DNA from 3 places in the Stenotrophomonas sp. 21LCFQ19 genome. Region 1 is predicted to be linked to each of the others. Evidence: predicted binding sites of a transcription regulator. Region 1 holds the regulator's gene; each other region holds the start of a gene.

Region 1 (10,534 bases):
AGGAAGCCAAGGTCCGCCGTGAAGAAGTCCGCGAGGAAGCCGATTTCTACGGCGCAATGGACGGCGCCAGCAAATTCATCCGCGGCGACGCCATCGCCGGCATCCTGATCCTTTTCATCAACATGCTCGGCGGCCTGGCCGTGGGTGTACTGCAGCACGGCATGCCGTTCGGCGACGCAGCGGCCACCTATACGCTGCTGTCGATCGGTGACGGCCTGGTGGCCCAGCTGCCGGCATTGCTGGTTTCCAGCGCCGTGGCCATGCTGGTCACCCGCGCCTCGCGCTCGCAGGACATGAGCGAAGCGATGATGGGCCAGGTGTTCGGCCAGTACCGTGCATTGGCCATCACCGCCGGCATCATCGGCCTGGTCGGCCTGGTACCGGGCATGCCGAACCTGGCCTTCCTCAGCCTGGCCGCCATCCTTGGCTTCATCGCCTGGAAATTGTGGAAACGCGAGACCAGCGCTGCCGCCAAGACCTCCGCCAACGACACCAGCACCAACGAAGGTGGCTTGAACGCCCTCGGCCAGCCGCAACCCGCCCCAACCGCTGAATTGACCTGGGACGAGTTGCGCCCGGTCGATCCACTGGGCCTGGAAGTCGGCTACCGGCTGATTCCGCTGGTCGACAAGGCCCAGGGCGGCGAGTTGATGACACGCATCAAGGGCGTGCGCCGCAAACTCACCCAGGACCTGGGTTTCCTGATTCCGCCGGTCCATATCCGCGACAACCTGGAGCTGCCGGCCACCCATTACCGCCTGCTGATCCACGGCGTGCCGGTCAGCACCGCCGACATCCATCCGGACCGCGAGCTGGCGTTGGACCCGGGCAGCGCCATGGGCACGCTGGAAGGAATTGCCGGCAAGGACCCGGCGTTCGGCCTGGACGCCACCTGGATCCAACCGCATCAGCGCGCCCATGCCGAGTCGCTGGGTTACACCGTGGTCGATCCCGCCACCGTGGTCGCCACCCACCTGTCGCACCTGATCCGCGAGCACGCGCCGGAACTGCTCGGCCATGAAGAAGTCCAGCAGCTGCTGGCGACCCTGGCCAAGAGCGCGCCCAAGCTGGCCGAAGACCTCTCGCCCAAGGCGCTGCCGCTGTCCACCGTGGCCCGGGTGCTGCAGAACCTGCTGATCGAGCGCATCCCGATCCGCCAGCTGCGCAAGATCGCCGAAGCGCTGGTCGAAGCCGCACCGGTCACCCAGGACCCCGCTGCGCTTACCGCCTCGGTACGCGGTGCGCTGGGCCGCTTCATCGTGCAGGAAATCGCCGGCTCCTCGCCGGAGCTGCCGGTGTTCACCCTCAACCCGCAATTGGAACGCGTCTTGCAGGAGTCAACACAAGGTAATGGCGCCGCACTGGAACCTGGTCTCGCCGAACGCCTCCACCAAAGCCTTGCCGACTGCGTCGGCAAGCAGGAGGCCCGCAACGAGCCGGCTGTAGTGCTGGTACCGGCCCCGGTCCGCGCCGCGCTGGCGCGCCTGGTCCGCCACAGCGTTCCCTCGCTGTCGGTCCTGGCCTACAGCGAAGTGCCGGAAGACAAACGCCTGAAGCTGGTCGGCACGATCAGCTGAGGCAGCCCGAAAACCGACACCGTCAGCAATGCCGGTGACGGAAACCAGACACCTGCTGCACCGCACCCATTCCGCAAGAAGGAGCCCGCCACGCCATGTTCGACATCGCCAACGCCACTCCTTCGCCGCAGCCTCACTCCCGGTACCAAAGCATGAAGATCAAACGTTTCGTCGCCGCTGACATGCGCACCGCCATGAACCTCGTGCGCAAGGAACACGGCCCCGATGCCGTGATCCTGTCCAACCGGCGGATCGAGGAAGGTGTGGAGATCGTGGCTGCCGCGCACTACGACGAGACCGCGGTGAAGCAGGCGCTGGAAGCCAGCCGCCCGGCCCCGCCGGCACCGGCCAAGCCGCGCAGCGCCGCCGAAGCCATCATGGCCGCGATGACCCGCCGCAAGGCACCGGAACCGGAACCGGTCACCGCCACCACCTCGGCCGTCGCCGCCCTGGCACGTTCGGCGGTTGGCGCCACCGGTCGCTCCATCGACAACAGCATCGAGCTGGCACCGGGCAGCCGCTTCGCCGGCCTGCTCAAGTCGGCCGAGGTTGAACCAGTCGCTCCCCGCGCGCCGGCCCCGCAGACCTTGTTTGCCACCCAGCCGGCCAGCGCCGACGAACTGCCGATCGTGCCGGCGTTCCGTCCGGCCGGCAGCGCCGCTGCGGTCGCGCCGCTTGCAACCGTACCCGCTGTCACCCAGCAGGCCAGCTTCGCCGACGCCATCGCTGCCGTCACCATCGAGCCACCTGCTTCGATCGAGCGCGCACGCTTCGTCATCGATCCGCCGATGCCGGAGTCGGAGCTGGCCCCACTGCAACCGGCGGCTACCGTGGCAATCCCTGCAATTCCTGCTGCGCCGGTCCTCGCCGTCGCCGCGGTGGCACCTGCAATCGAGCAGGTCGCGCCGATCGCTACACCGATCGCTGCGTTCGCAGCCCCGCAATCGGCTGAAACCCCGGTCGCCGTCGCCATCGAAACCGCCGCTCCAGCAGCGGTCGCCAGCACTGCCCCGGTCAACCCGATCGCCACCAGCCCGGTGATCATCGCCCGCGACGACGAACAGCTCAGCCAGCTGCGCCAGGAAGTGGCCGGCATGCGCCACCTGATCGAGCGCGAGATGAACCGCTTCACCGATGAACGCCTGCGTGGCAGCGCGGTGCGCGCCAATGCGCTGGACCTGATGGACGAATACGGCTTCGACGCCGGCCTGGCCCGCGACGTCGCTACCCAGATCCCGGCCGACATCGATCCCAGCCGCGCCCGCGGCCTGATGCTGGGGCTTATCTCCAAGAAGCTGCCGATCGCCCCGGTCGACCCGATGGAAACCGGCGGCGTGATCGCCCTGGTCGGCCCCACCGGTGCCGGCAAGACCACCACCATCGCCAAGCTGGCCTCGCGTTTCGCCGAAGCCCATGCCGCCCGCGACGTGGCCCTGGTCACCACCGATACCCAGCGCATCGGCGCCCGCGAGCAGCTGTACGGCTTCGGCCGCCAGCTCGGCATCGCCGTGCATGAGGCCAACAGCGGCACCGACCTCAACCAGCTGCTGCAGAAGCTGGCCGACTACAAGCTGGTGCTGATCGACACTGCCGGCCTGGGCCAGCGCGACCGCGCCCTCACCGCCCAGCTGCAGTGGCTGCGCGCCGCCGGCCAGATCCGCACCCTGCTGGTACTGCCCGCCAACACTGCCTTCCAGGACATGGACGAAGTAGTGCGCCGCTTCAGCGCCGCCAACCCGCAGGGCGTGGTGCTGACCAAGCTGGACGAGACCGGCCGCTTCGGTTCTGCCCTGTCGGTGGCGGTCGATCACCGCCTGCCGATCACCTGGGTGACCGACGGCCAGGACGTCCCGGAAGACCTTTATCGGGCCTCTGCCGCAAATCTTGTACTCCGCCTTGAAGATTTGCGCCGCGCGGCCGATATGCCCTGCAACACGGAGTTGAACAATGCAGTCGCGTGAGTACGCCAAGCTGACCAACACCTTCCCGCTGTCGGCAACCCGGCACGAACCCGCCGGCCCGGTACGCACCATCGCGGTCACTGGCGGCAAGGGCGGTGTAGGTAAAACCAATGTCTCGGCCAACCTGGCCGTGGCACTGGCAGGCATGGGCAAACGTACCCTGCTGCTCGACGCCGACCTGGGCCTGGCCAACATCGACGTGGTGCTGGGCCTGCAGCCCAAGCACACCCTGGCCGACCTGGTCGCCGGACGCGCCACGCTGGAAGAAGTCATCATCGAAGGCCCGAACGGCGTGCTGGTGGTGCCGGCCGCCTCCGGTCGCCGGCACATGGCCGAGCTGCAGCCGGCCGAGCACGTTGGCCTGGTCAATGTCTTCTCCGAGCTGGAGCGCGAGCTCGATGTGATGATCATCGACACCGCCGCCGGCATCACCGACAGCGTACTGACCTTCTGCCAGGCCGCCCAGGACACCGTGGTGGTGGTCTGCGACGAGCCGGCCTCGATCACCGATGCCTACGCGCTGATCAAGGTGCTCTCGCGCGAGCGCGGCGTGGATCGCATCCAGGTCGTCGCCAATATGGTCCGCGACCCGAACGAAGGCCGCGCCCTGTACGAAAAGCTGGTGCGGGTCTGCGAGAAGTTCCTGATCGATGTCTCCCTGAACTACCTGGGCTGCGTACCGCAGGACGACTGGCTGCGCCTGTCGGTGCAGCGCCAGCAGCCGGTGGTCAAGCTCTATCCTTCCGCGCCAGCCTCGCTGGCCATCAACGAAATCGCCCGTCGCACCGCGCGCTGGCAAGCCCCAACCGCCCCGCGCGGCGGCGTTGAGTTCTTCCTGGAACGCATCATCCAGCAGAAGGTGAAGGCATGAACAATGCAGCCGCCCAATACCGTGAAGTCCAGCGCAACGCGGCCAATGACTGCATTGCCCGCCACGCCGACCTGGTACGCCGCATCGCCCACCACCTGGCCGCGCGCCTGCCCGCCAGCGTCGAGGTCGATGACCTGATCCAGGCCGGCATGATGGGCCTGATCGAGGCCTCGCGCAGCTATGACGCCGAACAGGGCGCTTCGTTTGAAACCTACGCATCGATCCGCATCCGCGGCTCGATGATCGACGAGATCCGCCGTGGCGACTGGGTGCCGCGCTCGGTGCACCGCCGCGCCCGCGATGCCGCTGCCACCATCCGCCGCCTTGAGCAGAGCAGCGGCCGTGCGGCCAGCGCCAGTGAAGTGGCCGAAGCGATGGAGCTGCCGCTGCCCGAATACATGCGACTGGTTGAAGACGCCTCGCGTGGCCAGGTCTTGAGCCTGGAGTCGCGGATCGAAGACCAGGGCGAGCTGGACACCCCCAGCACCGGCGGCCCCAACCCGCAACAGGTATTGGAGCGCAGCCAGTTCGGCGCCGAGCTCGGCAAGGCCATCGGCCAGTTGCCCGAGCGCGAGCAGCTGGTGCTGTCGCTGTACTACGAGCAGGAATTGAACCTGAAGGAAATCGGCGCGGTATTGGGCGTGAGCGAATCCCGCGTCTGTCAGATCCACGGCCAGGCCACGCTGCGCCTGCGTAGCCGACTGAAGATTTTCGAGGCGGCCGACGCCGGGCTCGAAGAACCATGAAGAGGAAAGTCTTTTGAACAAGAACATGCGCATCCTGATCGTTGACGACTTCTCGACGATGCGCCGCATCGTCAAGAACCTGCTCGGCGATCTGGGCTTCACCAATACCGCCGAAGCCGAGGACGGGCATGCCGCGCTGTCGATGCTGCAGACGCAGTCGTTCGATTTCGTCGTCACCGACTGGAACATGCCGGTGATGACCGGCATCGAGCTGCTCAAGGCGATCCGCAACGATGCCAAGCTCAAGACCTTGCCGGTACTGATGGTTACCGCCGAAGCCAAGCGCGAGCAGATCATCGAGGCCGCCCAGAGCGGCGTGAACGGCTACATCATCAAGCCGTTCACCGCACAGACCCTGGAAGAGAAGCTCGGCAAGATCTTCGAACGCCTGGCAGCGAGCGCCTGATGAACCAGCCCGGGGAAGCATTGAGCGACAAATCGGCCCTGGTGCAGCGCCTGCAGGACGCACTGGCAGCATTGGAAAGTGGCGATGAGGCTGGCTGGCGTCGGGAAATCGACGCACTCGCCGCCCTGCGCACGCAGCCGATGATGTCCGGCCTGGGCAGGCTTGCACGCGAACTGGGCCAGGCGCTGGGCGAACTGCCCAGCGTGCCCAGCGAAGCCGGTGAGCTGGACGACGCCTGCGCGCGCCTGGACCACGTGGTGCAGATGACCGAGCAGGCCACCCATCGCACGCTCGATCTGGCCGAAGAATGCCGCGCGCTGACCGAACGCCTGCGTGCGGACGGGTTGAACGCCGAACAGGGCGAAATCCTCGAACGCATCCGCCACAACCTCACCGAAGTGGCGCTGACCCAGAGCTACCAGGACCTGACCGGGCAGATCATCCGCCGCGTGGTGGGCATCGTCCGTCGCGTGCATGAAGGTTTCGGCGCGCTCGGCCTGCCGCCGCCGGAAGAAGAAGCGCGCAACCAGGGCCTGGCTGGCCCGGCCGTCAATGGCCTGGACCGCCACGCCGTGTCGCAGGTGGACGCAGACGACCTGCTCTCGGACCTGGGGCTGTAACGCATGAGTGCTTTTGCCGACGACATCGCCGCCGACTTCATCATCGAAGCGCAGGAGATCCTGGATCGCCTCGGCGAGCAGCTGGTGACGCTGGAACAGGCACCGCACGACAGCGACCAGCTCAACGCCGTGTTCCGTGGCTTTCATACGCTGAAAGGTGGCGCCGGTTTTCTGGCGATCCATCCGATGGTGGAGCTGTGCCACGCCGCCGAAGAAACCCTGGGCATGGCACGGGCCGGCAAAGCCGAACTGCTGGCACATCACTTCGACGCCGCCCAGCAATCGCTGGATTGGCTGCAGGCCATGCTCGACGCAGTCTCCTCGGGCACCGAACCGGAGCACGCACCTGCTGCGCTGATCGCACAGTTCGATGTTGGCGCCGCCCCCGTGGTCGCAGTCGTGCAAGCGGCCGCTGCGCCTGCCGGTGACAGCGACCTGATCAGCGAAGACGAGTTCGAAGCCCTGCTCAACGAACTGCACGGCAGCGGTACGCCCGGTGCCCAGCCAGTCGCAGCGGCAAAGGCCGGCGATGACCTGATCGACGAAGACGAATTCGAAGCCCTGCTGGACAAGCTGCATGGCGGTGCCGCACCTGGCGCCGTTCCCGTACAGCCCGTTCCCGCCGCGCCAGCCAAGCCCAGGCCAGCCGCGCCCCCGGCCGCAGCCCCCCGCGCTGCCGCCGGCGCCGCCAAACCGGCAGCGGCAAAAGCCGCCGAACCCGAGCACACCGTGCGCGTGGACACCAAGCGGCTGGACGCCATCGTCAACCTGATCGGCGAACTGGTGCTGGCCCGCAACCGGCTCAAGACCTTGCGCATGCGCCTCAAGGACGAAGAGCTCGACCGTGCAGTCTCAACCCTGGACATCGCTACCGCGCGCCTGCAATCGGCGGTGATGCGCACCCGCATGCAACCGGTCGGCAAGGTGTTCTCGCGCTTCCCCAAGGTTGCCCGTGACGTCGCCCGCTCACTGCAGAAGGAAGTCGATCTGGAGCTGATCGGCGCCGATACCGAACTGGACCGCAACCTGGTCGAGGCGCTGGCCGACCCGCTGGTGCACCTGGTGCGCAACGCCATCGATCATGGCGTCGAATCGCCGGAACTGCGCGAAGCCCAAGGCAAGCCGCGCATGGGCCGGGTGCGCCTGTCCGCACAGCAGGAAGGCGACTACGTCAGCATCGAAGTGCAGGACGATGGCGCCGGCATCGACCCGGAACGCCTGCGCGCCAAGGCCCGCGACAAGGGCCTGCTCGACCCGGAAGCCGCCGCCCGCCTGAGCAGCGAAGAGTGCCTGCACCTGGTATTCCTGCCCGGTTTCTCGACCAAGCAGGAAGTCACCGACATCTCCGGCCGCGGCGTCGGCATGGACGTGGTGCAGTCGCGTATCCGCGAGCTCAGCGGCCAGATCCAGATCCAGTCCGAGCTGGGCCGTGGCAGCCGCTTCCTGATCCGCGTACCGCTGACCCTGGCGATCCTGCCGACCCTGCTGGTGCAGGCTGGCGAGGACGTCTATGCCCTGCCCTTGGCCCGCGTGATGGAAGTGCTGCACGCACCGGCCACCTCGCTGGGTTGGTTCGATGGTCGCGCGGTGCTGGATCGCAAGTCCCACACCCTGGCCCTGCTGGACCTGCGCCAATGGCTGGGCATCACCCCGGCACCGTCCTCGCTGCTGACCATCGTCGTGCTGCAGATGGGCGAAGCCCGCTTCGGTCTGGTGGTGGACCAGGTACGCGGCCGCGAGGAAGTGGTGATCAAACCGTTGCCACGCGCACTGCGCGGCCTCAACGGTTATGCCGGCGCCACCTTGATTGGTGATGGCCGCATGGCGCTCATTCTGGATGTGGATGGGTTGCGTGGAGTGCAAAGCTAAGTGATGCAGGCGCAAGCCGTCCGCAAACCCTGCAATCTCGCGATCCCGATAGTCCCCTCTCCCGCAAGCGGGAGAGGGCGCCCCGCGAAGACGGGGCGGGTGAGGGGCGCTTCTAGCTTCTAGCTTCTAGCTTCTAGCTTTTGAAGCCAAGAGCACCCTCACCCCAACCCCTCTCCCGCGCGCGGGAGAGGAGCTCAAGCAACGCCCTGATTCAAGACCGCTACAACGAGGCCGATATACGCACCATGGACCGACTCAGCATCATTGGACTCTTCCTCGCCCTCGCCTCCCTGGTGGGCGGCAGCATCCTCAAGGGCGCCGGCCTGTCCTCGCTGTGGTCACCTGCTGCGTTCGTGATCGTCATCGTCGGCACCCTGGCAGCAATCCTGCTGCACACCTCGCCGGCCGTGTTCAAGCACGCCTTCAAAATCGTGCGCTGGGTGATCCGCCCGCCAGCCAGCGACCGCCGCGCGCTGGTCCAGCAGATCGTCGACTGGAGCAACATCGCCCGCCGCCAGGGCCTGCTCGGCCTGGAGCCGCAGGTCGAGCTGCAGGACGATCCGTTCATCCGCAAAGGCCTGCAGCTGGTGGTCGATGGCGTCGAGCCGGACACCATCCGCCACATGCTGGAAATCGAACTTGGCAGCCAGGAGCAACAGGATCTGGCCGCCACCAAGGTCTTCGAGGGCATGGGCATCTATGCCCCCACCCTGGGCATCATCGGCGCGGTGCTCGGCCTGATCGCGGTGATGAAGAATCTTGCCGACCCGAGCAAGCTCGGCCATGGCATTGCTGCCGCGTTCACTGCCACCATCTATGGCATCGCTTCGGCCAACCTGCTGTTCCTGCCGGTGTCTGCCAAGCTCAAGGGCGTGATCGCCAGCAGCTGCCGTGAGCGTGAAATGATCATCGAAGGCCTGATCGCCATTGCCCAGGGCGAGAACCCGCGCAATATCGAAAACAGCCTCGCTGGCTTCGTGAACTGAGCCATGGCCCGCCGCAAGCACCACGAAGAGCACGCCAACCACGAAGCATGGGCCATCCCCTATGCCGACCTGATGACGCTGCTGCTCGCCTTCTTCGTGGTGATGTACGCCATCTCGTCCTTGAACGAAGGCAAGTACCGGGTCATGGCCGATGCCTTGACCACCGCCTTTGGCGGCGCCCCGCGCACCATCAGCCAGGTGCAGGTAGGCAACAAGCAATTGCAGGGCGGCGGTTATGACTCGCCCTCGGTGATCAGTGCGCCGAGCATGACCGGCGGCGCGCTCGCAGACCCAACCCAGTTGCCGTCGATGGCATCGCATATGCGCATGCCGGTGTCCGCACATAACCAGGAACAGCTGCAGCGCGCCGAGCGCCAGCTCAACCAGATCGCTGACCGCCTGAGCAAATCACTTGCCCCGCTGGTCAAGCAAGGCGTCATCACCGTACGCCGCACCGAACTCTGGATCGAAGTCGAGATCAACAGCGACATCCTGTTCAGCACCGGCTCGGCGGCATTGGATGTCAGCGCTCGCGACACGCTCGGCACCCTGGCCGATGTGCTGCTGGATGCGCCCAACGGCGTGCGCGTCGAAGGCCACACCGACAACCTGCCGATCGCCACCGCGCAGTTCCCATCCAACTGGGAACTGTCGGCCGCACGTGCCGCCAGCGTGGTGCACCTGTTCGCCGACCATGGCGTGCAGCCGCAACGACTGGCGATGGTCGGTTACGGCCAGTTCCGTCCACGCGAAAGCAACGACGCGCCCGAAGGGCGCAACCGCAACCGACGGGTGATGGTGATCATCCTCGCCGATTCGGCAGCGGCGGCCGATCTGCCGGCTGCCGGCAACACCACAGCCAGTACCAGCAGCGATGACGACAGCAGCGGCAGTTCTGCCGCAAGCAGCGTGCGCAGCGCAGTACCGGCGGTCATCGAAGGAGTCCAATGATGCGCATCTGGGCCATAGCCAACCAAAAAGGCGGCGTCGGCAAAACCACCACCACTTTGTCGCTGGGCCGCGGCCTGGCCGCTCGCGGGCACAAGGTGCTGCTGATCGACCTGGACCCCCACTCCTCGCTGACCCGCGCCTTCGGCGTACCGGTTGAGCCGGTGCCGCAAGGCGTGCAGGAACTGTTCGCCACGCCGCCACATGAGATCGCTTCGCTTGCCCGCCACAGCGACATTCCTGGCTTGGACTATCTGTGCGCGCAGGCCTCGCTGGCCACGCTGGAACGTCGCAGCGCCAACCAGCCTGGTCTGGGCCTTGCCCTGCAGCAGGCCCTGGCCCGCCACGGCGAACAACATGACTACATCCTGCTGGATTGCGCGCCAACCCTGGGCTTGTTGATGATCAATGCACTGGCTGCGGCCGACCGCCTGATCATCCCGACCCAGGCCGAGCCGCTGGCCCTGCACGGCCTGGACGGCATGGTCCGCACTGGTGAAATGGTCGAGCGCTCGCGCAAGCGCCCCCTGCCTATTTCGGTGCTGCCGAC
Region 2 (10,534 bases), on a different contig from region 1:
ACAACGGCTGGGCCATCTCGGTACCGCGCTCGGCCCAGACCGGCGCTGAAACCCTGGCCCAGAAGGGCCTGGCTGGCGGCCTGTTCTGCCTGCAGGTGGACGGCAACGACCTGATCGCGGTGATGGCGGCGATGGAACAGGCGCGCGAGCGTGCCCTGTCCGGCCAGGGCGGCACGGTGCTGGAACTGCTCACCTACCGCCTATCCGACCACACCACTGCCGACGACGCCCGCCGCTACCGCGACGACGCCGAAGTGAAGTCGGCCTGGTTGAATGAACCGCTGATCCGCCTGCGCAAGTACCTGACCGCGCGCGGCGTGTGGAGCGAGGAAGAAGAAAAGAACTGGATCGCCGAGTGCGGCACCCGCGTCGACGAGGAGGTCAACGCCTACCTCAACTGCCCGGTGCAGCCGGTCGAGGCGATGTTCGACTATCTGTATGCCGATCCGCCGCCGGACCTGCTGGCGCAGCGTGCTGCCGCCATCGCCCTGGAGCAGCGCCATGGATGACATCAAGCGCAATGCTGCCGTCACCTCGGCCAGCCACGATCACGGCGTCGCGCACAGCGCGGCGAGCAACAGCGGAGACACCCCGATGACAGCTACCCCGATCACCCTCATCGAAGCCGTCACCCAGGCCTTGGCCTGGGAAATGGAACATGACCCGTCGGTGTTGGTGCTGGGCGAGGACGTGGGCGTCAACGGCGGTGTGTTCCGCGCCACCGCCGGCCTGCAGCAGCAGTTCGGCGCGCAACGCGTGCTCGACACCCCGCTGGACGAAACCACCATCGCCGGCCTCACCGTCGGCCTGGCTGCGCAGGGCATGAAGCCGGTGGCCGAAGCCCAGTTCGATGGCTTCGTCTACCCGATGGTCGATCACCTGATCTGCCACGCCGCGCGCCTGCGCAACCGTACACGTGGCCGCCTGCATTGCCCGATGGTGCTGCGCGTGCCGTGGGGCGGTGGCATCCGCGCGCCGGAACACCACAGCGAAGCCAACGAAGCCATCTTCACCAATGTGCCGGGCATGCGCGTGGTGCTGCCGTCCAGCCCGCAGCGCGCCTATGGCCTGCTGCTGGCCGCGATCCGGGAGCCGGATCCGGTGATCTACATGGAGCCCAAGCGCATCTACCGCCAGTACAAGGAAGTGGTCGTCAATGACGGCGAAGCACTGCCGCTGGACGTCTGCTTCGTGCTGCGTGACGGCACCGACGTAACCCTGGTCACCTGGGGTGCACAGGTCAAGGAAGCGCTGGAAGCCGCCGACAAACTGGCCGGTGAAGGCATCAGTGCCGAAGTCATCGACGTGGCCACGCTGCGCCCGCTGGATTTCGCCACCATCGCCGAATCGGTGGCCAAGACCGGCCGCTGCGTGATCGTGCAGGAAGCGCCGAAGACCGCTGGTTTTGGCGCCGAAATCGCCGCGCGCCTGGCCGAAGAGTCGATCTACGACCTGCTGGCACCGGTCGAGCGCGTTGCCGGTTATGACACCCACATCCCGTTGTTCCGCCTGGAGATGAAGTACCTGCCCAGCGTGGAGCGGATCGTGACCGCCGCCAAGCGTGCGGTCGCGGTGGGCTGACATGCTGGCACGCTTGATTGGCAGCTACCGCAGCCAATACCGCAACCCCCTGCAGTTCAGGACCGGGCAGATCGTCGAGCTCGGTGTACGCGACGAGGAATGGCCGGCCTTCGCCTGGGTGAAAACCAGCGAAGGCAGCGCCGGCTGGGCGCCGGTGGCCTGGTTGCAGGTATTGGACGATGGCCGCGCCGAGGCGCTGCGCGATTACAGCGCACGCGAACTGGACGTGGACCGGGGTGAGCAGGTACGACTGCATCACGAACATGGTGGCTGGTGGTGGTCCGAGCGCGCCGATGGCGCGCAGGGCTGGCTGCCAGCGCGCGAACTTGAATTGCTGGAAGAGAAACTCACATGAGCCAGACCAAGAATTTCAACCTGCCCGACCTGGGCGAAGGCCTGCCGGACGCGACCATCGTTGAGTGGTTCGTCAAGGAAGGCGACGTGATCAAGCTCGACGAGCCGCTGGTGGCCATGGAAACCGCCAAGGCCGTGGTCGAAGTGCCCTCGCCCTACTCCGGCAAGGTACTGAAGCTGGCTGGCGGCGCTGGCGACATTGTTGTGACCGGCCACGTGCTGGCGAGTTTCGAGCTCGACCCCAACCTGCCGCAGCGCGCGGAAGGCCAGGACACCGGCCATCACCACGGCGCACCGGCCGAAGCCGCGCCCGCGCCTGCCGCAGCCCCGGCACCGGTCGCTGCCGCCGAACGCGCCGACGAAGGCACCGTGGTCGGCGCAATGGTCAGCTCCAATGCCGTGCACACCGAACAGGCCGTGGCCGTCGGCGGCGTCAAGGCGGTGCCGGCCGTGCGTGCGATGGCCCGCAAGCTGGGCGTCGATCTGGCCCGCGTCCGCGCCACCGGCGCCGAAGGCGCGGTGACCATGAACGATGTGAAGCAGGCTGCGGCAAATCCGTCCGCCCTGCTCCCCTCTCCCACCGGGACAGTGGCCGGGGGTTCGATCGCTACTGCAGCCGCCGTACCCTCACCCCAACCCCTCTCCCAGGGGGAGAGGGGCTCAAGTGCTCGCACCCCGCTGTCTGCTGCTGGCAAGCCGATGCGTACCGCCCCTCCGGGTGTGGTCGCCAAGGGTCAGCCGGAACCGCTCAAGGGCGTGCGCCGCAACATGGCGCGGGTGATGGCCGATGCGCACAGCAAGGTCGTGCCGACCACGCTCAGCGACGACGCCGACATCCATGCCTGGGCGCCGGGCAACGACATGACCTCGCGTCTGGTCCGCGCCATCGTCAGCGCCTGCCAGGCGGTGCCGGCCATGAATGCCTGGTTCGACGGTGACAACCTCACCCGCACCCTGCATGCCCAGGTCGACATCGGCATCGCCGTCGATACCGACGACGGCCTGTTCGTACCGGCCCTGCGTAATGCCGACATGCTGGATGCACGTGGCGTGCGCGAAGGCATCAACCGTCTGCGCCAGCAGGTGGAAGACCGTTCGATCGCCCCGTCGGAGCTGAGCGGCTACACCATCAGCCTGTCCAACTTCGGCATGTTCGCCGGCCGCTATGCCACTCCGGTGGTGGTGCCGCCGTGCGTGGCCATCGTTGCCGCCGGCCGTGCCCGCTTCCAGGTCACCCCGGTGATGGGCGGCATTGAAACCCACAAGGTCATCCCGTTGTCGGTCACCTTCGATCACCGCGCCTGCACCGGCGGCGAAGCGGCGCGCTTCCTGCGCGTGCTGATCGATGATCTGGCGAAGATTCACTGACAGTTTCTTGATAGCGTTATTTGGGGCCCGCAGCGATGCGGGCCTTTTTTTGGCTTGGCGTTTGCCCTGGGTTTGCTTGTGACCTGCTTTGGGTTCGCTTGCTAGAAGCTTCCCCTCACCCCAACCCCTCTCCCGCAGGCGGGAGAGGGGCTCGGACCGCTCGCGCTCGCAGTGCACTAGCCCCTCTCCCGCTTGCGGGAGAGGGGTTGGGGTGAGGGCTGCTCTTGATCTTGGTCTTTCGCCCAATCAATACCGGCCCAAAACATCACCCACCTGTAACGCCACGCCAGAATTCCAGCGCTACGATTGCCCCACCCACATCTACAAGCAAAGCCACCATGGGCACCTGGACCTGCAGCAACTGCAAGGAAGTGAACGAAGACAACTTCGACCAGTGCTGGAAATGCGGCACCCATGCCGACGGCGCACCACCTCCACGCGACTTCCAGCCTGAGGCCGGGCGCAGCTGGATGCAGCCACCACGGTTGATCGACTGTCCGCGTTGCCCTGGCATGCGCATGGAATTCATCGGCCGCAAGCGCTTCCACGAAGGCTCGCAGGCCATGCCCTTCCTGCTGGGTGATATCGGCGAGCTGTTCGTCAACCGCGAGGAATTCGACCTGCATGCCTGCCCGAGCTGCGGCAAGGTGGAGCTGTTCCTGTCCAATCGCGTACGCTGAGCACCGCAACCATCCACGGGCCGACGATGCGTTTCCAGCGCTGCTTGATCCTGCTGTTCGTGGCGATGTACCTGCTGATGCTGCTCGGCGGTGCCGTGCTCAAACCCGGCTACTCACCGCTATCGCAGTACATCAGCGAACTCGGCGCGACCGGCAGCGCGCATGCACAGGTGATCAGCCTGCTCGGCTTCATTCCAGTCGGCGTCCTCGCTGCACTGCTGCTGTTCGCGTTCGCACGGACGGTGCCAGTACGTGGTGCCAGTCGCTTCGGCTATTGGCTGCTGCTTTGCGAACCGCTGGCATGGACAGGCTCCGCGCTGGCGCCCTGCGACCTCGGTTGCCCGATTGGCGGCAGCCTGTCGCAATCACTGCATACCCTGCTCGGCGTGTTCACCTATCTGGGCACCGCACTCGGTCTGGTGTTGTTGGCAAGCGCACCGGCAATACGACCAGGCACGCGCGTGCTGTGGATCGGTCTGGCGGGACTCTGGCTGCTGCTGTTCGTGTTGATGGGGCTGGAGCCATTGCACGCATGTCGTGGACTGCTGCAACGCTTGGCCGAATGGAGTGTGTACAGCGTGTTGTGCATCAGTGCATGGCGATTGAGCGCTTCTGCACCTGTTGCCGACAATGCGATAACACGCGCCCGCCAATAGCGGGTGTACGCTGCGCTCCCGTGTCACCGGAGCATCCGCATGAGCCACCGCAGCCGCCTGGCCGGTTTCATCATTGATTGCCAGGGCACCGACAGCGATGCCGCCGCCGCGTTCTGGGCGCCCGCACTCGGTCTGAAAGCCGAGCCCGGCTACACCGAGGACGATGGCGCGCAATATGCCGAACTGTTGGGCGCCCCCGCTGACCTGCATGTTGAAGTGCAACGCGTCGATCATGCCCCACGCGTGCATCTGGATATAGAAGCCGACGATATCGATGCCGAAGCTGACCGGCTTGAAGCGTTGGGCGCACGCCGCATCGGCAAGGTCAAACGCTGGTGGGTGATGGAAGCACCTACCGGCCATCGCTTCTGCATCGTGCAGATGAAACATCCGGAACGTGGCGCACCGCCCAATACCTGGAAGTAGCGCCGAATTTTCACGACAGCAGGCCTTGCGATGTGCTGGAATGCCGCCCCGACTTCAACGAGGCAACAGCATGGGTTTGATCACCGGAATGATCGTGGGTGCACTTGGCGGCTTGGCCCTGGTCAACATCCTGGCATTGATGGCAAGGAACAGCGGCAGGCCGCATGACCTCACCAGCTTCAGCTCCGACGAGAATGTAACGGCCAAGGTTGATGCCTGGGCAGGCCAGCAGGGTTACCGTCTGGTCCGCGACATCGATGGCACCCGCGTGTACCGCAAGGGCAACAACATCCTGACCTCGCCGATGTATCTGGAACTGAGCCAGGACGTGAACAAGTACAGCATCAAGAGCTATACCCAGATCAACGGCTTCATCCTCCGTGGCGATATGGCGCTCACCGGCGATACCTTCATCGCCAAGCTGCCGCGATCGATGGCCAAAAAGGCGCAGAACATCCTGTTCGCGTCCTTGAACGTGCCCGGCCTGCCCTGACCACGGACTCGCGCGTTGGCCACCTTCAATGCAACAGCGGGATAATGTGGGCCCTGAGTCCACCGGAACCGCAGCAATGAATTCCCCCGCTTCCCTGCAGGACGCACGTGTGCTGGTTGCCGGTGGCAGCCGCGGCATAGGCCTGGCCATCGCCCAGGCCTTTGCCCGCGAAGGCGCGCACGTGAGCATCTGCGCGCGTGGTACAGCAGCACTGCAGCAGGCTGGCGAACAGCTGCTGGGCGACGGCGCAGCTGCCGCGCACACGCAGCAATGTGACCTCGCCGACCCGGCGCAGATCCAACGCTGGATTGATGCGGCTGCGGCCGCATTGGGTGGCGTCGATATCCTCATCAACAACGCCTCCGGCTATGGCAACGGCAATGACGATGCCAGCTGGCAGGCCGGCTTCGATATCGACCTGATGGCTGCGGTGCGCGCCAACCGCAGTGCCCTGCCGCATCTGCGCTTGAGCACGATGCCGGCCATCCTCAACATCAGCTCGATCAATGCCTCGGTGCCGACGCCGCGCGCAGCGGCCTACTCCGCCGCCAAGGCCGCGTTGAATTACTACACCACCAGCCTGGCCACCGAGTTGGCGCGCGAGCGCATCCGGGTCAACGCGCTGGCACCGGGCTCGATCGAATTCCCCGGTGGACTGTGGGAGCAGCGTCGCAGCAGCGCCCCCGAACTCTACGAACAGATCCGCACCAGGATCCCGTTCGGCGGCTTCGGCAATGTCGAGGATGTGGCCAACACCGCCGTGTTCCTGTGCTCACCCGCAGCGCGTTGGATCACCGGCCAGGTGCTAGCGGTGGATGGCGGGCAGTCGCTGCCGGCGTAACAAGATTGTGGGAACCGCTGTTTGTAGGAGCGGGGGGGGGGGGGGGGGGGGGGGGCGGGCCAAGAAGCAACCAGCGCGGGCGGCGCGGGGCCCCCCCAACCCACCCCGCCCCCCCCCCGCGCCCCCCCCCCCCGGGCCCCCCCCCCCCCCCCCCCCCCCCCCCCAAACAACAACGCCGCTCAAGCGACTCACACCAACTCCGCCGACCCAACCACCCGCACACCCGGCTGCGGATCCAACACTGCCTGCACCAGCGCATCGGCGATCCGCGTAGCCGGATTGATCCGCCATGCCCGCGGCAGCACCGGCGCCAGCGCCCCCAGCACCACGCTGGCCAGATGCTCGCCGGCACGCCGCTCGGCGCGGTCGCCGCCAATCAGGCCCGGGCGTACCAAGGTCAATGAAGCAAACCCCAGCGCGCGAAGATCCTGCTCCAGCTCGCCCTTGACCCGGCTATAGAACACCAGCGAACGCGGATTGGCACCGGCCGCCGAGTTCAACGCAAACACCTCGCAGCCGTTGGCCCGTACCGCCTGCGCGATCGCCAAGGGATAGCCATGGTCGATCTGCCGGAAGGCCTCGCGCGAGCCGGCCTGCTTCATCGTCGAGCCCAGTGCACAGACCACCGCATCCACCTGCCAGCCCGGTGCCACCGCCGCCAACCCGGCGAAATCCAGCACTGGATTGAGCAACCTGGGGTCGGTGCGCGCCAGCGCGCGCCGGGTCGGTGCCACCACGCCACTGCAGCGTGGGTCGGACAGCAGGCGCTGCAATACCTGCGCCCCGACCAGACCGGTCGCGCCAGCCAGCAATACCCGCATGATGTGCTCCTGTGATCGGCTGCCATTCAAGCCGGCTGCTACCTTGCCGATAATGGGGCTTGGACACCACCTCCGGCTGCGCACAGGCGCCGCCGCAACCCGCCCGGACCCCTGCGCAATGGCCGACAGCCCCGACGACTCCTCCGCTTCCCGCAGCAGCGGGCTGGGCCGCATCCTGTCCCGGCGCACCGCGCCACAGGCGGCTGCAGCGGTCGAGGTCGTGGCCAACGGGAACGCTGGCATGGCGATGCTGCAGCGCCTTTTCATTGGCGCCAACGCACCGGAACCGGTGTTGGCGGCCTTCGCCCAGGGCATGTGCACCCTGCCCGGTGAACTCGGCGACATGGGCCAGCGCCTGCACAGCGCACACGCCGAACAGGACTGGGAGCGCTACGGCCGCCTGCTGCGGCAGTTGATCGACAAGTACATCCGCACCGTCGAGTTGGAAGCCTCCCACACCAGCAACAGCCAGGCCGAACAGCTGCGCGACATGCTGCGCGACACCCTCGGTGCCGTGCTGGCCAGCCTGATGCAGCAGTCGCCCGAGCTCGAACAGCAGGCCCAGCGCATGGGCGAGGAACTGCGCACCTGGCGCAGCGGCCAACCCTTGCAGCCGGTGGCCATCCATCTGCGCGAGCTTTGCCACCAGGTCGGCGTGCGCAGCAGCAGCCTGCAGGAACAGCGCGACCTGCTGCTCAACCTGTTCGACATGCTGCTGGAGAACATCTCCGAACTGCTCGATGGCGACAGCTGGCTGCAGGGCCAGATCCGCTCGATCCGGCAACTGCTGGCCGGGCCACTGGACGCCAACTCGCTGGAGCAGACCCGCAACGATCTGCGCGAGGTGATCTACCGGCAAGGGCTGCTGCGCGAAGGCATCGATCAATCCAAGCAGGCGATGAAGGACCTGATGGTGGACTTCGTGACGCAGGTGGACGGCATGGTCACCGAGACCGGCGAATTCCACGATCGCATCGCCAGCTATTCCATTGCCGTACGCCAGACCCGCAGCATCTCCGACCTGACCCAGCTGCTGCAGGATGTGCTGCAGGACACCGCCCGGGTACAGGCACAGGCCGCACGCGCGCGCGATCATCTGGCCAATGCCCGCGCCGAGGCCAAGGCCGCCGAGCAGCGCGTGCAGCAGCTGGAACGTGAGCTGGAAGAAGCCGGCAGCCAGCTGCGTACCGATCCGCTGACCGGCGCCCTCAACCGCCGCGGCCTGGAGCAGCAACTGGGCGAGCTGCTTGCCGACCACAGCACGCCGCTTAGTCTGGCCATGATCGACCTGGACCACTTCGGCCAGACCAATGCCCAGCACGGCCACGCCGGCGGCGACCAGGCCCTGCGTCACCTGGTGGCCGTGACCCAGCAACGCCTGCGCGGCCGCGACTGCATCGCCCGCCTCGGCGGCGACGAATTCGTGCTGGTACTGCCCGGGCTCAGCCGCGCCGCTGCACTGGAAACCCTGCAGCAACTGCAGCAGCAGCTGGCGCAGCGCCCGTTCCTGCATGAAGAACAGCGCGTGCAGGTCCGTTTCAGCGCCGGCGTCGCCCAGGCCCAGCCCGGCGAGTCCCTGCAGGCGCTGCTGCAGCGCGCCGACCAGGCCCTGTATGCGGCCAAGCGCGTAGGCCGCAACCAGGTTCTGCCCGCCGCCTGAGCGGCAATCTGCTCACAGCTGTGATATTTGCTGCGCTGGTGCGAATCACCAAGGCATGGACATCACCGCGACCACCCCCATCGCCGAGCAGCAACAGCGCTTTGCCCAGTTGCTGGCCCAGCACCAGGGCATCGTGCTCAAGGTCGCGCGTGGCTATTGCGCGCAGCGCGACGACCGCAGCGACCTGATCCAGGAAATCAGCACCCAGGCCTGGCGCGCCTTCCCGGCCTTTGATCCGCAACGGGCGCAGTTCAGCACCTGGCTGTACCGCATCGCCTTGAACACCGCCATCTCGCAGCTGCGCAGCCGTGAGCTGCGCCGCCAATATCACAGCGACGTGGCGCTGGAAGACGACCTGGCCAGCATCGCCGACAACGCCGAGGACAACGCCAGCCTGGCCCAGCTCAACCAGCTGATACATCGCTTGCCGGCACTGGATCGCGCCTTGCTGTTGCTGCATCTGGACGACTGCAGCCACCGTGAAATAGGCGATGTGCTGGGCATCAGCGCCAGCAACGCCGCCACCCGCCTGCACCGGCTGCGCCAGCAACTGCGCAGCCAGTTCGCCCCCACCGACACCACGCGAGGCTGACCTCATGGAACTCGACGAACTCAAGGCCGCCTGGGCACAGCAGGCGCAACGTATCGACCAGCTGGAAGTGCTGGCGCTGCAGGCATGGCAGCAGCCGCGCCAGGCCGACGTGCGGCGCCGGCTGCGCTGGTTCAGTGGCCTGCAGCTGGCTTGGCTGCTGGTGTGGATCGTGGTGACCGTGCTGGCGGCCAGCTTCTGGGTGGAGCACCGTCAGATGCCGCAGCTGCTGCTAAGCGGGCTGGCCGTGCATATCTACGGCATCGCCGCGATCTGGGTATCGGTGACCCGCGCCTTGTTGGCGCTGCACGCAGATGCGGCCGGGGCACCAGTGTTGATCCAGCAGCAACGGCTGGCGCGGCTGCGCCGCTTCACCGCGCTCAGCGAGCTTGGCCTGGGCCTGCCGTGGTTCTGCCTATGGCTGCTGGCGCTGCAATGCCTGTGCGTGCAGTGGCTGGGACTGGACCTGTACGCGATGGCGCCAGCGTGGTTCCTCGGCACTTTGGGCTTCGGCGTGGTGGTGATGCTGGCTAGCGTCGCGGCCGCACGCTGGGCGATGCAACGCTTGCCGGCCAGTCATCGCCTGCAACGCTTGCTGGACAGCCTGTCCGGGCAATCGTTGGCCCGCGCGCAGCAGCAGTTGCGGGAGTTGGAACAGGGCCTGCAGTGAACTGCTGTTGTGTTGCTGCCTTGTGGGAGCGGCGTAAGCCGCGAAGCTGACAATCTTTCAGATACCGCCAACGTCGGCACCATTGCTGATGCCTGAAGCATTCCCTGCTTCGCGGCTGACGCCGCTCCCACAATCAAGGCAGGAATGCCGGCTTCAATGCGCCGCTTTCGCCCCACGCATACGCTGGATCATGGTCACCACGGTCAACACCACTGCGCCGATGATGATGCCCACCACCATGCTGCCCAGTGCGTTGGCCAGCCACTCCAGATTGGCCGGTGCCAGCCCGACCACGAAGTGGTGCAGTGCCGGAATCGCGTGCACCAGGATGCCGCCGCCAACCAGGAACATCGCTGCGGTGCCGGCAATCGACAGGCCGCGCATCAACCATGGCG
Region 3 (10,534 bases), on a different contig from region 1:
CAAGCATCGCCCCAGACGCCTGCTGCGGTTCCTGGCCTATCTGCTGGCCTTTGTGCTGCTGTTGATGGGCAGCGGCCTGCTGCTGGGTGACCACCTCACCCCAAAGGCGGTCGGCGCGCCTTCGCAGACCCTGCCGCTGCAGCCACAACAAACCCTGATCGACCGCCAACTGCAACCGCTGCTGGCCGAACATCCGGGCAAAAGCGGCGCGGTGTATCTGTCCGACGGGCTCGAAGCCTACGCCGCACGCTCCATCATCACCCGCCAGGCCGGACGCAGCCTGGACCTGCAGTACTACATGTGGCACGACGACATGCTCGGCCACCTGCTTGCACATGACGTCTACCAGGCCGCCGACCGCGGCGTGCGCGTGCGCCTGTTGCTGGATGACATGAACGCCGCCGGGCTGGACCCACAGATGCTGGCGCTGGACAATCACCCCAACATCGAGATCCGCCTGTACAACCCATTCCGCAACCGTGATGGCCTGTGGCGCCTGGTCGAAATGGTGCAGCGGGTTTTCAGCATCAACCACCGCATGCACAACAAGGCATGGATCGCCGATGGCCGCGTCGCCATCGTCGGCGGCCGCAATATCGGCGCCGAATACTTCGATGCGCGCCCGGACGTGAATTTCCGCGACCTCGACCTGCTGCTCGCCGGTCCGGTGGCCAGCGAAGCCAGCACGGTATTCGATGACTTCTGGAACAGCGACGCCGTGGTGCCGATTGCAGCCCTGCACTACAGCACCGACCAGCAGATGGCCAACTTCATCAGCCAGGCCGAGCTGGACGCCCGTCAACAGGAAGCCGCGCCCTACCTGCAGCGGGTACGCGCTCATCTCACCGATGCCTATCTCAGCAAGCAGCTGGACCTGCATTGGACCGATGGTATGAGCATCCACTCCGATCCCCCTCGCAAACCCAGTGGCGGCGACAGCAGCCAATGGCTGGTCACCCGGCTGGTCGAGGTACTGGGCAGCGCTGAACACAAATCACTGCTGATCTCGCCTTACTTCGTGCCCGGCGCGGTCGGCACCAAGGGCTTGATACAGCAGGCCCAGAACGGCGTGCAGGTCGGCATCATCACCAACTCGCTGGCGGCCAACGACGTACCCGCCGTGCACAGCGGCTACATGCATTACCGGCGCCCGTTGCTGGCCGGCGGCGTGCAGCTGTACGAACTCAAGGCCCGTGGCCACATCGAGAAGGCATCCACCTTCGGCAGCAGTGGCGCCAGCCTGCACACCAAAGCCTTCGTGGTGGATGACCGCCGTGGCTTCGTCGGCTCGTTCAACCTCGACCCGCGCTCGGCCTACCTCAATACCGAAATGGGCGCGCTGTTCGATGACCCGGTGCTGGCCGCGCGGCTGCGCGAGGAATACCTGCGCCTGTCCAGTGCCGAGTTGAGTTACTGGGTGTACTTGAACAGGGACCACGAATTGCGTTGGCTGGATCGGGCCAGCACGCCGCCGATCAGCCTGCGCACCGAACCGGACACCGGACTGATGCTACGCGCCAGCACCCAGATGATCAGCTGGCTGCCATTGGAGTCACAGCTCTAGCCTGCGCAGCCGGCATTTCGGGGCGGTATTTCATTGGCCCGCCGGATACAGACTCGGACCGCGCCGCATCCAGGCGCGGACGACCTCACTCCAATGCGCCGTCTGCCTGCGTCATCCGCTTCCACAACCACGCCGCCACATGTTCGGGCATCTGGCTGGCGAGCGCCGCATTGGCCTCCGCCTCGCTCATCAGACCCTGCGCATGCAGCATCGCCGCGCTGGCGGCCAGTTGCCCAACCTGCAACGAACGCGCCAGACCACCAGCAGCCGGCACATCCACCTGTTCCAGTGCCTGCACGATTGGCGCCGACAACTTCCAATGTCCGGCGATCCGCACCGCGGTCGGCGCGCTGCAGCGCTCCAGCACCTCCAACAAGGTGCCCGGCTCACGTACCCGCAGCGGCGGCCGGGCCAATACATCGGCCGCGGCCTGCATCGCCATCGCAGCACTCAGACCCAGCAGCAGGCCAGCCAACTGCGCAGCAAAGCCATCCTCGCGTTCCACGCTGCGCGCATGGTCGGCAGCGGCCAGCGATACCCGCAATGTGTAATCCCAGAGCAAGCGCGAAAACTCGGCATCAACGCCGCTGGCCGACTCCATGACCGGCTGCACCAACGCGGCGGAAATGATCTGACGGATGCCATCATTGCCTATCAGCGTCACCGCCCGCTCGATGCTTTGGATGTCCTGCCGCTGCAGGCGATACAGAGAACTGTTGGCGATACGCAGCAGCGTTGCCGCCAGTACCGCATCACTGCCGATGATGCGGGCGATGGAACGCGACGAGGCAGCACTGTCATTGACGCTCTGGATCAGCTGCGGCAGCAGGTTTGGTCGGCGCGGCGTGTAGCGCGAGGACATGTCGGCGCGGCTCAGTGCAGCGACCACATCGTCCACCACCGACCTCTGCACCCGCAGCGCATCGGCAGGCGTATTTGCGGCGCCCAGCGCGCTGAGCAGGAAGCGCCGTTGCAGATCATCCACGCTGACGGCGACCACAGCGTCCTCGTCGGTTGTCGCGCTCAGCGTCGGCGACACACGGAACTGGCGTTGTGGGCGTGTCGCATCGCCACTGCTCCGCTGCCAGAGCCAGACCAGGCCCCCGGCAAGCACTGCCGCAAAAACCGCCGAGATGATCACCATGACAAATACAGAAAGGTCCACGCGGAGAGCTGCCAATCATATCGGCAGGCACAGGGATTCCTTTAATCCTGTTCCGCAAGATCAGCACACACCTCAGCCAAGTCCTCCCGCCCCGGGAAAACCCGGGGAAGCATGACGAAACCCATTGATTTCCAGATGGCATACAAACCAAGCATTCATTCAAACCAGAAAACTCTCATGCAGCACACAAACCCACATGGAATTCGACATCGAAATACTACGCACCAGCCACAGGCGACTCATCACCGCCTTCCACAAGCACAAACAGGCGAATAAAGCCCCACAAAGTTTCACCAACTAAACGATTTCGAATCTCGGCAAGCAATCAGTATGCGAGCACGCCACTCCACTCAATAAAAACGTCGCACCGAATACCAGATCTGTGAATAACAGCACACGCAAATGGCAGCTTTCCTGATTGCCCGCCCCTTTGACGCTGCTATGTTTAGTTGCAGCTTCAAAAAATCCGTTTAGTTTCAAACATAAAACCCCAACCTCACCAACCTTGAACGCAAAGGCGTCCATCAAAAAGCCATCTGCATGACCGAAGATACGTAACGAATGCATCTACATGGCCAAGGCGCCCGAAAAGGAGATCAGAAACTCTGCGATCGGTGCCACGTGCACGGAGCGCCAACGCCCTCCGCACAACACCAATCACCCCGAGACTGGCCCGGCAGCAAACCCCGAATCCGTCCCTGCCGGCCGCCATGCTCCATAGGACAACGCATGCCCTGTGCGGCGGGTGCAATCCCCTGCCGACATCGACGGCATCCGATACACCAGCGGTCAGCCCTTTCGTATCCCGCAGCGGGCTGCACCTGTCCGCCATCGACGGCCTTGCCTACAACCCAAGGGAGGACACATATGTCGACACCCCAAGCAACAACAGCAAAAGATCCCAATCGCTACATGGTGCCGGCTCTGGAGAGGGGTCTGAACATGTTGCTGCTGTTTGGACGGCAGCGTGGCGAACTGAGCTTCACCCAGGTCTGCCAGCGCACAGGCATGCCCAAGGCATCGGTCTACCGCGCCGTACAGACGCTGGAACAGATGCGCTTCCTGGATCGCAACAGCGCAAGTGGTGGCTACAACCTCGGCATCAGCATTCTGCGACTGGGCTTTGACTACCTGTCATCGATGGACATCGTGCAGATCGGGCAACCCATCATTCAACGGTTACGTGACATCACCAGCCACTCAGCCCAGCTGAGCGTGCTGGATGGACGCGAGGTCGTCTACGTGGCCCACGCCAGCGCCATCGGCGAACCCCCTTCAGGCGTCAGCGTCGGCACACGTCGACCCGCACATTGCACTGCGACAGGCCGCGTACTGTTGATGACGATGCCCGAGCAGGAACTGGGTGCGCTGTATCCGGAACCGGCATTTGCGCTCACCTCCGAACAGGGGCCAAAAACACCAAAGGAGCTGGTCGAGCTGCTGGGCAACGACAGTGCACGCGGTCATGCCATCAGCGAATCGTTCTACCAACCCGGCGTCTCGACGGTGGCCTACCCATTGCGTGACGGTGACGGGAAGGTTCTGGCCTCGATCAGCATCATGGTCCCGCGCTCGGTATTGCCAGCAGATATGAAAGCGTCGCTGAGTGCACAGGTAGGGAAAGCCGCGCGCGAGATCGAAGGCTTCCTGCGGGCCTCATGAGCACGTTTCAGTACATTCCCGGGCCATCCACTGATGCCGGAAACGTCGGTCGTCGCGCCCCTGATGGCCCTATGTTTCCAGCTCAGCCACAGGCGCGCTGCTGAGCCGGGAACACTAGCGCAGATCAATCCGCCGGGGATGCCTCACTTCTTCTGCTTGTGCAGATGCACGCCCATCGGGCCTCGCAGCGAGCCATCCTCGTTGATGGTGAACTCCACCGACTGCGCTTCGCTGCCGGGCACTGCAACCTTCAAGGCATTGCCGTCACGGGTATAGCGGCTTTGCTGTGTCTTGCCCAGCGTTTCAACCGTGACCTTGCCGTCGGAGTCGAATGTGTAGCTGACCATCCCCATGCCATCGTTCCAGGTGCCACTCAGGCCCTGGCTGCAGGCAGCCAGCAAGGTTGCCAACGCAACGATCAGCAGCTTCTTCATCCACAACCCCCAGTAAAAGAACAGACCGCCACGGCGGTGTATCCACAAGCATTCTGACACACGCGAAATCAGGCTAGTCTGTGGGCTTACGCCATGGAGCCGATTGCAATGGGCCGCATCCTGATGTCGCTATGTCTGCTGGGTATGCTCATGGGCTGCAACAGCCTGCCTTCAACCACCAGCACGGCGCCGGCCAAGGGGCAGTTCGTCGCGCGGCAGCTCGATTTCGAGGGCCGTCAGTTCCGCTACCAGGTGTTTGTGCCTGCCACTAGCGCCACACCACCCGGCCCGCGGCCACTGGTGCTGTTCCTGCATGGCTCCGGCGAGCGTGGCGACGACGGACTCAAGCCTACCTTGGCCGGGATTGGCCCCTGGCTCACCCAGAACATGGACACCTTCCCGGCCCTGGTGGTGTTTCCCCAGGTGCCGGAGGGCGAAGAATGGCGCGGACGCAACGCGCGCATGGCGCTGGCGGTCCTGGAGGCGGCCAGCAAGGAGTTCACTGCCGATCCACAGCGTATCTATCTGACGGGTATCTCAATGGGCGGCTATGGCAGCTGGGAACTGGCCCTGACCCGGCCGGACCGATTCGCCGCACTGGTGCCGATCTGCGGCGCGCTGCGAGCACCGCGTGCCGATCGACCTGGACTGGTGGTCGACCAGGTAGCCAATGCCGCCGATCCCTATCAAAGCGTCGTCAGCCGCCTGCGTCATGTACCCACCTGGATGTTCCATGGCGCCCTGGATGGACTGGTGCCAACCACCGATGATCGCGCGATTGTCGCCGCCAGCCGACAGATGGGCGCGGACTTCCGTTACACCGAATACCCGGACGTCGAGCACAACGCCTGGGATGCCACCTATCGCAACCCCGCGATGTGGGAATGGATGTGGAGCCAGAAGCGCCCCTGACAGCGGCGCCAATACCGCATGCAACTGGAACCGGGAACGACCCCGCCCGCATCGTTTGCAGCATCGGCGGACGATGCGGCAGCCTTCGGCTGTAAGATCGATGCGATAGCGTGATCACAATCACGCATCCATCCCTGCTGCCTACACCTGCCCTGCACGGCGGGAATTGGACAGTGGGGGGCCACTGCACAGCCCCCGCTTTGGGTTCCACGCGTACTTTCCAACCTAACCGGGTTCGTGCCATAACAGCGCCACGCCGCCCACGGCCGCCATTTGGGCTTGGCTGCCATCTGCACTACGCCACAACGGACACCGGAGACTGAGGCTTGGCAACTACTGCATCGGCGGCGCAGCACACCTTGGCGCGTACCCGTGGCCTGCATTCCCGCCTGCACCTGCTGATCCTTGCGACCCTGCTGCCATTGCTGGTGATCGGCGCCTTCGCCGTCTGGAACGCCGCCCGCGATTACCGCCACAGCTCCGAACAACGCCTGCAGGAAACCGCCATCGCCCTTGCCCGTGGTGTTGACCAGGGTATCGAGGACAACATCAACCAGCTGCGTCTGCTGTCCTCGCTCGCACCACAGCTGCAGGAAACAGCCCCTGAGCTGCAGGCATGGGCACGCGCCAACCCGGATATCCGCTTGATCCAGGATGACAGCGAGCAGGCCCGCGCATTGCCATCAGGACTGCTGTACGACGCACGCCGCGAAGGCAGGGCGCAGGTCTCGGATCTGTTCACCAACGCCATCACCAACACCCCGGAAGTCGCCATTGCCCTGCCCTTCGGTGATACCGGTGGCACCCGTGTCCTGACCATGGTGCAGCCCTCCAATCGCCTGATCGCCAGCATCATGGGCAGCGGCAACGACCAGCAGCTGCTGGCTGCGGTCGTCGATAACAATGGCGTCATTGCCGCTCGGTCGCTTTCGCCGGAACGTTACATCGGCAAGCAGGTGCCTGACTGGCAGACGCTGCAGCGCAGCAGCGGTCAACACGGGCTGATCGATGCCAGCAGCAAGGAAGGCACGCCGGTGATCTTCGCCTTCCACAGATTGCAGGCCGCACCGGGATGGACGCTGGTCGTGGGAGAGCCACAACAGAGCTTCCAGGCCCGCTGGCAACAACCGCTGCTCGGGATCATTCTCGGCGGCATCGTCGCAGCCCTGATCGCCCTGCTTTGGGCCAATGCCATCGCCCGCAGCATCCTGCTGCCGATCCGCGCCCTGGTCCAACGCAGCCATGGCGTCGTCGATAATCTCGCCACCCTGCCCGATCCACACCCGTCCAACATCCGCGAAGTGCGCAGCCTGCAGAGCAGCCTCAGCGGCACTGTCGATGCATTGAAGAAGAGCGCCGATGAAGCGCGCGCCCTGGCCCGTGACCTCAAGGCCAGCGAGCAGCGTTACCGCGCCGTCGCCGAGGCCGGCGCTCTGGTGCTGTGGCAATCCGATCGCAATGGAACGGTGCTCTCGGCCACCGGTTGGCGCGAGCTGACCGGCCAACCCGATGACCATGCGCTCGGCAAGGGCTGGCTGCGCCGGGTCAACGAAGACGACCTGCCACAGATAGAAATCGCATTGGAGCAGAGTTTCACCGCCACCAAAGCGGCCTCGCTGGACGTGGAGTTCCGGGTACTGGATCTGTACGGGAAGTGGCGCTGGTTACGCGCACGCGGTGCCCGCATCGGCCACAGCCTGAGCAGTTGGGCCGGCGTGCTGGAGGACGTGGACGCGCGACGGCAGGCGCAGGCTCGCATTGCCTACCTGGCCCAGCACGATCCGCTGACCGCATTGCCAAATCGCACCATGCTGTTCGAGAAGCTCGACCAGGCCTTGATCGCCGCCCGTCGTGGACACCACAGCGCCTTGTTGCTGCTCGACCTGGACCGCTTCAAGGACGTCAACGACAGCCTCGGCCACCCCACCGGCGACCGCCTGCTGCAGGAAGTCGCCCAGCGCATCCTCGGCTGCGTACGCGGCAATGACCTGGTCGCGCGACTGGGGGGCGACGAGTTTGCCATCCTGATGGCATCGGAAAGCCGCATGCCTGAGGCCGCCGCCACGCTGGCTGCGCGGTTGGTGGAAGAACTGGGCCGCAGTGTCGAACTGGAGAACCACCAGTTCGCCATCAGCACCAGCATCGGCATCGTCCTGATCGACAACCAGGCCAACGCTGCCGACACCTTGATGCGCAACGCCGACCTGGCCCTGTACCGGGCAAAGGACGAGGGCCGCAGCTGCTACCGTTTCTTCGAGGCGGAAATGGATACGCGCATGCAGCGCCGCCGGCAGCTGGAGACCGAACTGCGCGCGGCCCTGCAGCAACAGCAGTTTGAGCTGCACTACCAGCCGCTGGTGGACCTGCGCCTGCGCCAGGTCGCCGGTTTTGAAGCGCTGCTGCGCTGGAATCACCCGCAACGTGGCCTGCTTGAACCCAGTGAGTTCCTCGCCTTGGCTGAAGACATCGGCATGATGCTGCCGCTGGGCGCGTGGGTGCTGCGCCAGGCCGCCCAGGATGCCAGCCAGTGGCCGGAGCAGATGAAGATCGCGGTGAACCTGTCGGTATCGCAGCTGGCCCAGCCCGATCTGGCGGAAGGCGTCGAGCAGGTATTGGCAGAAACCGGGCTGGCGCCGGCACGGTTGGAACTGGAGATCACCGAGAACGCACTGATCACCAACATCGAGGCCGCGTCTGCACAGCTGCTGCAACTGAAGAAGGCCGGCGTGTCGATCGTGATGGACGACTTCGGCACCGGCTACTCCTCGCTCGGCTACCTGCGTGCGTTCCCGTTCGACAAGGTCAAGATCGACAAGTCCTTCGTCCGCGACCTGGGTGAACAAAGCCAGGGCAGCGCCATCATCGGCGCGGTATCGCACCTGTGCGAAAAGCTGGGCATCAGCACCACCATCGAAGGTGTCGAAACCCAGGCGCAACTGGACCAGCTGAAGGAAGAACACTGTGCCGAGGGCCAGGGCTATGTGTTTGGACGACCAATGCCGTTGGCAAAGGTGGAGGACTTCATTCTCCAGTGGCCGGCACGCTGGAACCCGGCCACCTAACCGCCAACGCATGCAAGTCCGTAGCCCGGGTAAGCACAACGTACCCGGGCCTGTTGCCGGTCAGCCTGGAAGAAAGGCAAGTTTCTGCTGCCGGGTGTGTTGCACTTGCCCGGGCGATATTGACGCGACTACCAAAGCGTCGATCCGGCCGGGTCCGGGTATGACCCGGCCGCCCCCAAACCGACCGGATGAAGCCCGGCCTCAGTTGACCCCGCGGATCGCCAGGGTCAAGGCCAGCACGCTGAGGATCACGGCGATGGTGCCGTCCAGAATGCGCCAGGTGGAGGGCTTGGTGAACAACGGCGCCAGCATCCGCGCACCCAGGCCCTGCACCGTCAGCCACACACCGCTGGCGGTCACCACGCCGATGGCGAACGCCATGCGCGACTCGCCGAAGTTATCGGCGATCGAACCAATGACCATCATGTCCAGCCAGAAATGCGGGTTGATGATCGAGAAACCGGCCGCCGCCATCAGGGCTGCACGCAACGACTGCTCGCCGTTGTCATCCAGCTTCATGCCACCGCCACCGGCCACCGCACGCCGCGCCGACTGCGCCGCATACCAGGTCAGGAAGGCAACACCACCCCACAGCAGGACGGTGGTCAGCCACGGCAGCTGAGCGGTCAGCTGCCGCAGGCCGGCCACGCTGGCCATGATGAACACCGCATCGATGGCGAAACAGGTGGCAATGATCGGAATCACGTGCTGGCGCATGATCCCCTGGCGCAGGATGAACGCACTCTGCGCGCCGACGATGGCGAACAGACCGATACCGATACCGGCACCACTGAGCCAGGCACTGCCGGCAGCTTGGGCGGAAATAACCGAAAACATGAGGAAAAACCTTGCTACTTGGGGGAAGGACGCAGCGGGAGAACCCACCGGTACGTCCGGACGCGCCAATTGTCGCAATGCAGCAATGAAAAGTAGAGCTAAACTTCGTTAACCATCATTAGCAGAACTTAATATGCGCATCGATCATGCCCAGTTGCGGGCACTGGCCGCCGTCATCCGCGAAGGCAGCTTCGAACGCGCGGCGCTGTCGCTGAACGTCACCGCCTCGGCGGTATCGCAGCGGATCAAGGCGCTGGAGGACAGGGTCGGCAAACTGCTGATCAAGCGCACCATTCCCACCGAGGCAACAGCGGAGGGCCAGGTGCTGGTACAGCTGGCCGAACAGACCGCGCTGCTCGAGCGCGACGCCTTCGAGCGCATCGGCCTCAGCGACGCCGAGCTGCCACGCGCCAGCATCCCGGTGGCGGTCAACCACGACAGCATGGAAACCTGGTTCCCGGAGGCGGTGCAGAACTTCTCCCATAGCACCTCCACCACCCTGGACCTGCATACCGAAGACCAGGACCACACCGTTGCCCTGCTGCGCCAGGGCGCGGTGATGGGTGCGGTCACCACCTTGTCCGAGCCTGTGCAGGGCTGCCAGATCCATGCGCTTGGCAGCATGCGCTACGCCGCCACCTGCACCCCCGAGTTCCATGCCAGGCATTTCGCCAAGGGCGTGACCGCACAGGCGCTGGCGCAGGCACCGGTGTTGGTATTCAACCGCAAGGACGACATGCAGGCCCGCTATGCACGCCGTCTGGCCGGGGTCGAACAGCCGCACAATGCGCCGACCTGGTGGATCCCCTCCACCCGCGCCTTCGTCCACGCCAACCTCGGCGGACTGGGCTGGACCATGAACCCGCTGCCACTGGTGCGCCGGCACCTGGAGAGCGGG

The links. The regulator FliA, encoded in region 1, starts transcription of late flagellar genes. The targets are predictions, from matches to a motif close to TAAAGTTTNNCNNNCNNNGGCCGATAA.
Region 2: AC13FW_RS11575 (GGDEF domain-containing protein) is a predicted target of FliA. The motif match lies at 7,247-7,273, and genes of this name have one in related genera.
Region 3: AC13FW_RS02255 (HDOD domain-containing protein) is a predicted target of FliA. The motif match lies at 2,747-2,773, and genes of this name have one in related genera.

Annotation. Positions count from the first base shown of each region.
Region 1 is NZ_JBSPUF010000006.1:6,354-16,887, reverse strand. Features, by position in the region: gene flhA (flagellar biosynthesis protein FlhA) at 1-1,577, shown strand, start outside; gene flhF (flagellar biosynthesis GTPase FlhF) at 1,730-3,538, shown strand; gene AC13FW_RS08230 (MinD/ParA family ATP-binding protein) at 3,525-4,409, shown strand; gene AC13FW_RS08225 (RNA polymerase sigma factor FliA) at 4,406-5,155, shown strand; gene cheY (chemotaxis response regulator CheY) at 5,169-5,561, shown strand; gene AC13FW_RS08215 (protein phosphatase CheZ) at 5,561-6,181, shown strand; gene AC13FW_RS08210 (chemotaxis protein CheA) at 6,185-8,050, shown strand; gene AC13FW_RS08205 (flagellar motor protein) at 8,296-9,036, shown strand; gene motD (flagellar motor protein MotD) at 9,040-9,987, shown strand; gene AC13FW_RS08195 (ParA family protein) at 9,987-10,534, shown strand, end outside.
Region 2 is NZ_JBSPUF010000009.1:57,050-67,583, forward strand. Features, by position in the region: gene pdhA (pyruvate dehydrogenase (acetyl-transferring) E1 component subunit alpha) at 1-509, shown strand, start outside; gene AC13FW_RS11530 (alpha-ketoacid dehydrogenase subunit beta) at 502-1,581, shown strand; gene AC13FW_RS11535 (SH3 domain-containing protein) at 1,583-1,936, shown strand; gene AC13FW_RS11540 (dihydrolipoamide acetyltransferase family protein) at 1,933-3,303, shown strand; gene AC13FW_RS11545 (hypothetical protein) at 3,642-3,983, shown strand; gene AC13FW_RS11550 (DUF998 domain-containing protein) at 4,010-4,639, shown strand; gene AC13FW_RS11555 (VOC family protein) at 4,679-5,065, shown strand; gene AC13FW_RS11560 (hypothetical protein) at 5,136-5,558, shown strand; gene AC13FW_RS11565 (SDR family NAD(P)-dependent oxidoreductase) at 5,635-6,399, shown strand; gene AC13FW_RS11570 (NAD-dependent epimerase/dehydratase family protein) at 6,588-7,220, opposite strand; gene AC13FW_RS11575 (GGDEF domain-containing protein) at 7,339-8,880, shown strand; gene AC13FW_RS11580 (RNA polymerase sigma factor) at 8,936-9,472, shown strand; gene AC13FW_RS11585 (hypothetical protein) at 9,477-10,139, shown strand; gene AC13FW_RS11590 (DUF808 domain-containing protein) at 10,293-10,534, opposite strand, start outside.
Region 3 is NZ_JBSPUF010000002.1:9,778-20,311, reverse strand. Features, by position in the region: gene AC13FW_RS02260 (phospholipase D family protein) at 1-1,564, shown strand, start outside; gene AC13FW_RS02255 (HDOD domain-containing protein) at 1,650-2,729, opposite strand; gene AC13FW_RS02250 (IclR family transcriptional regulator) at 3,291-4,391, shown strand; gene AC13FW_RS02245 (hypothetical protein) at 4,535-4,825, opposite strand; gene AC13FW_RS02240 (carboxylesterase family protein) at 4,919-5,737, shown strand; gene AC13FW_RS02235 (bifunctional diguanylate cyclase/phosphodiesterase) at 6,064-8,799, shown strand; gene AC13FW_RS02230 (LysE/ArgO family amino acid transporter) at 9,001-9,636, opposite strand; gene AC13FW_RS02225 (LysR family transcriptional regulator ArgP) at 9,770-10,534, shown strand, end outside.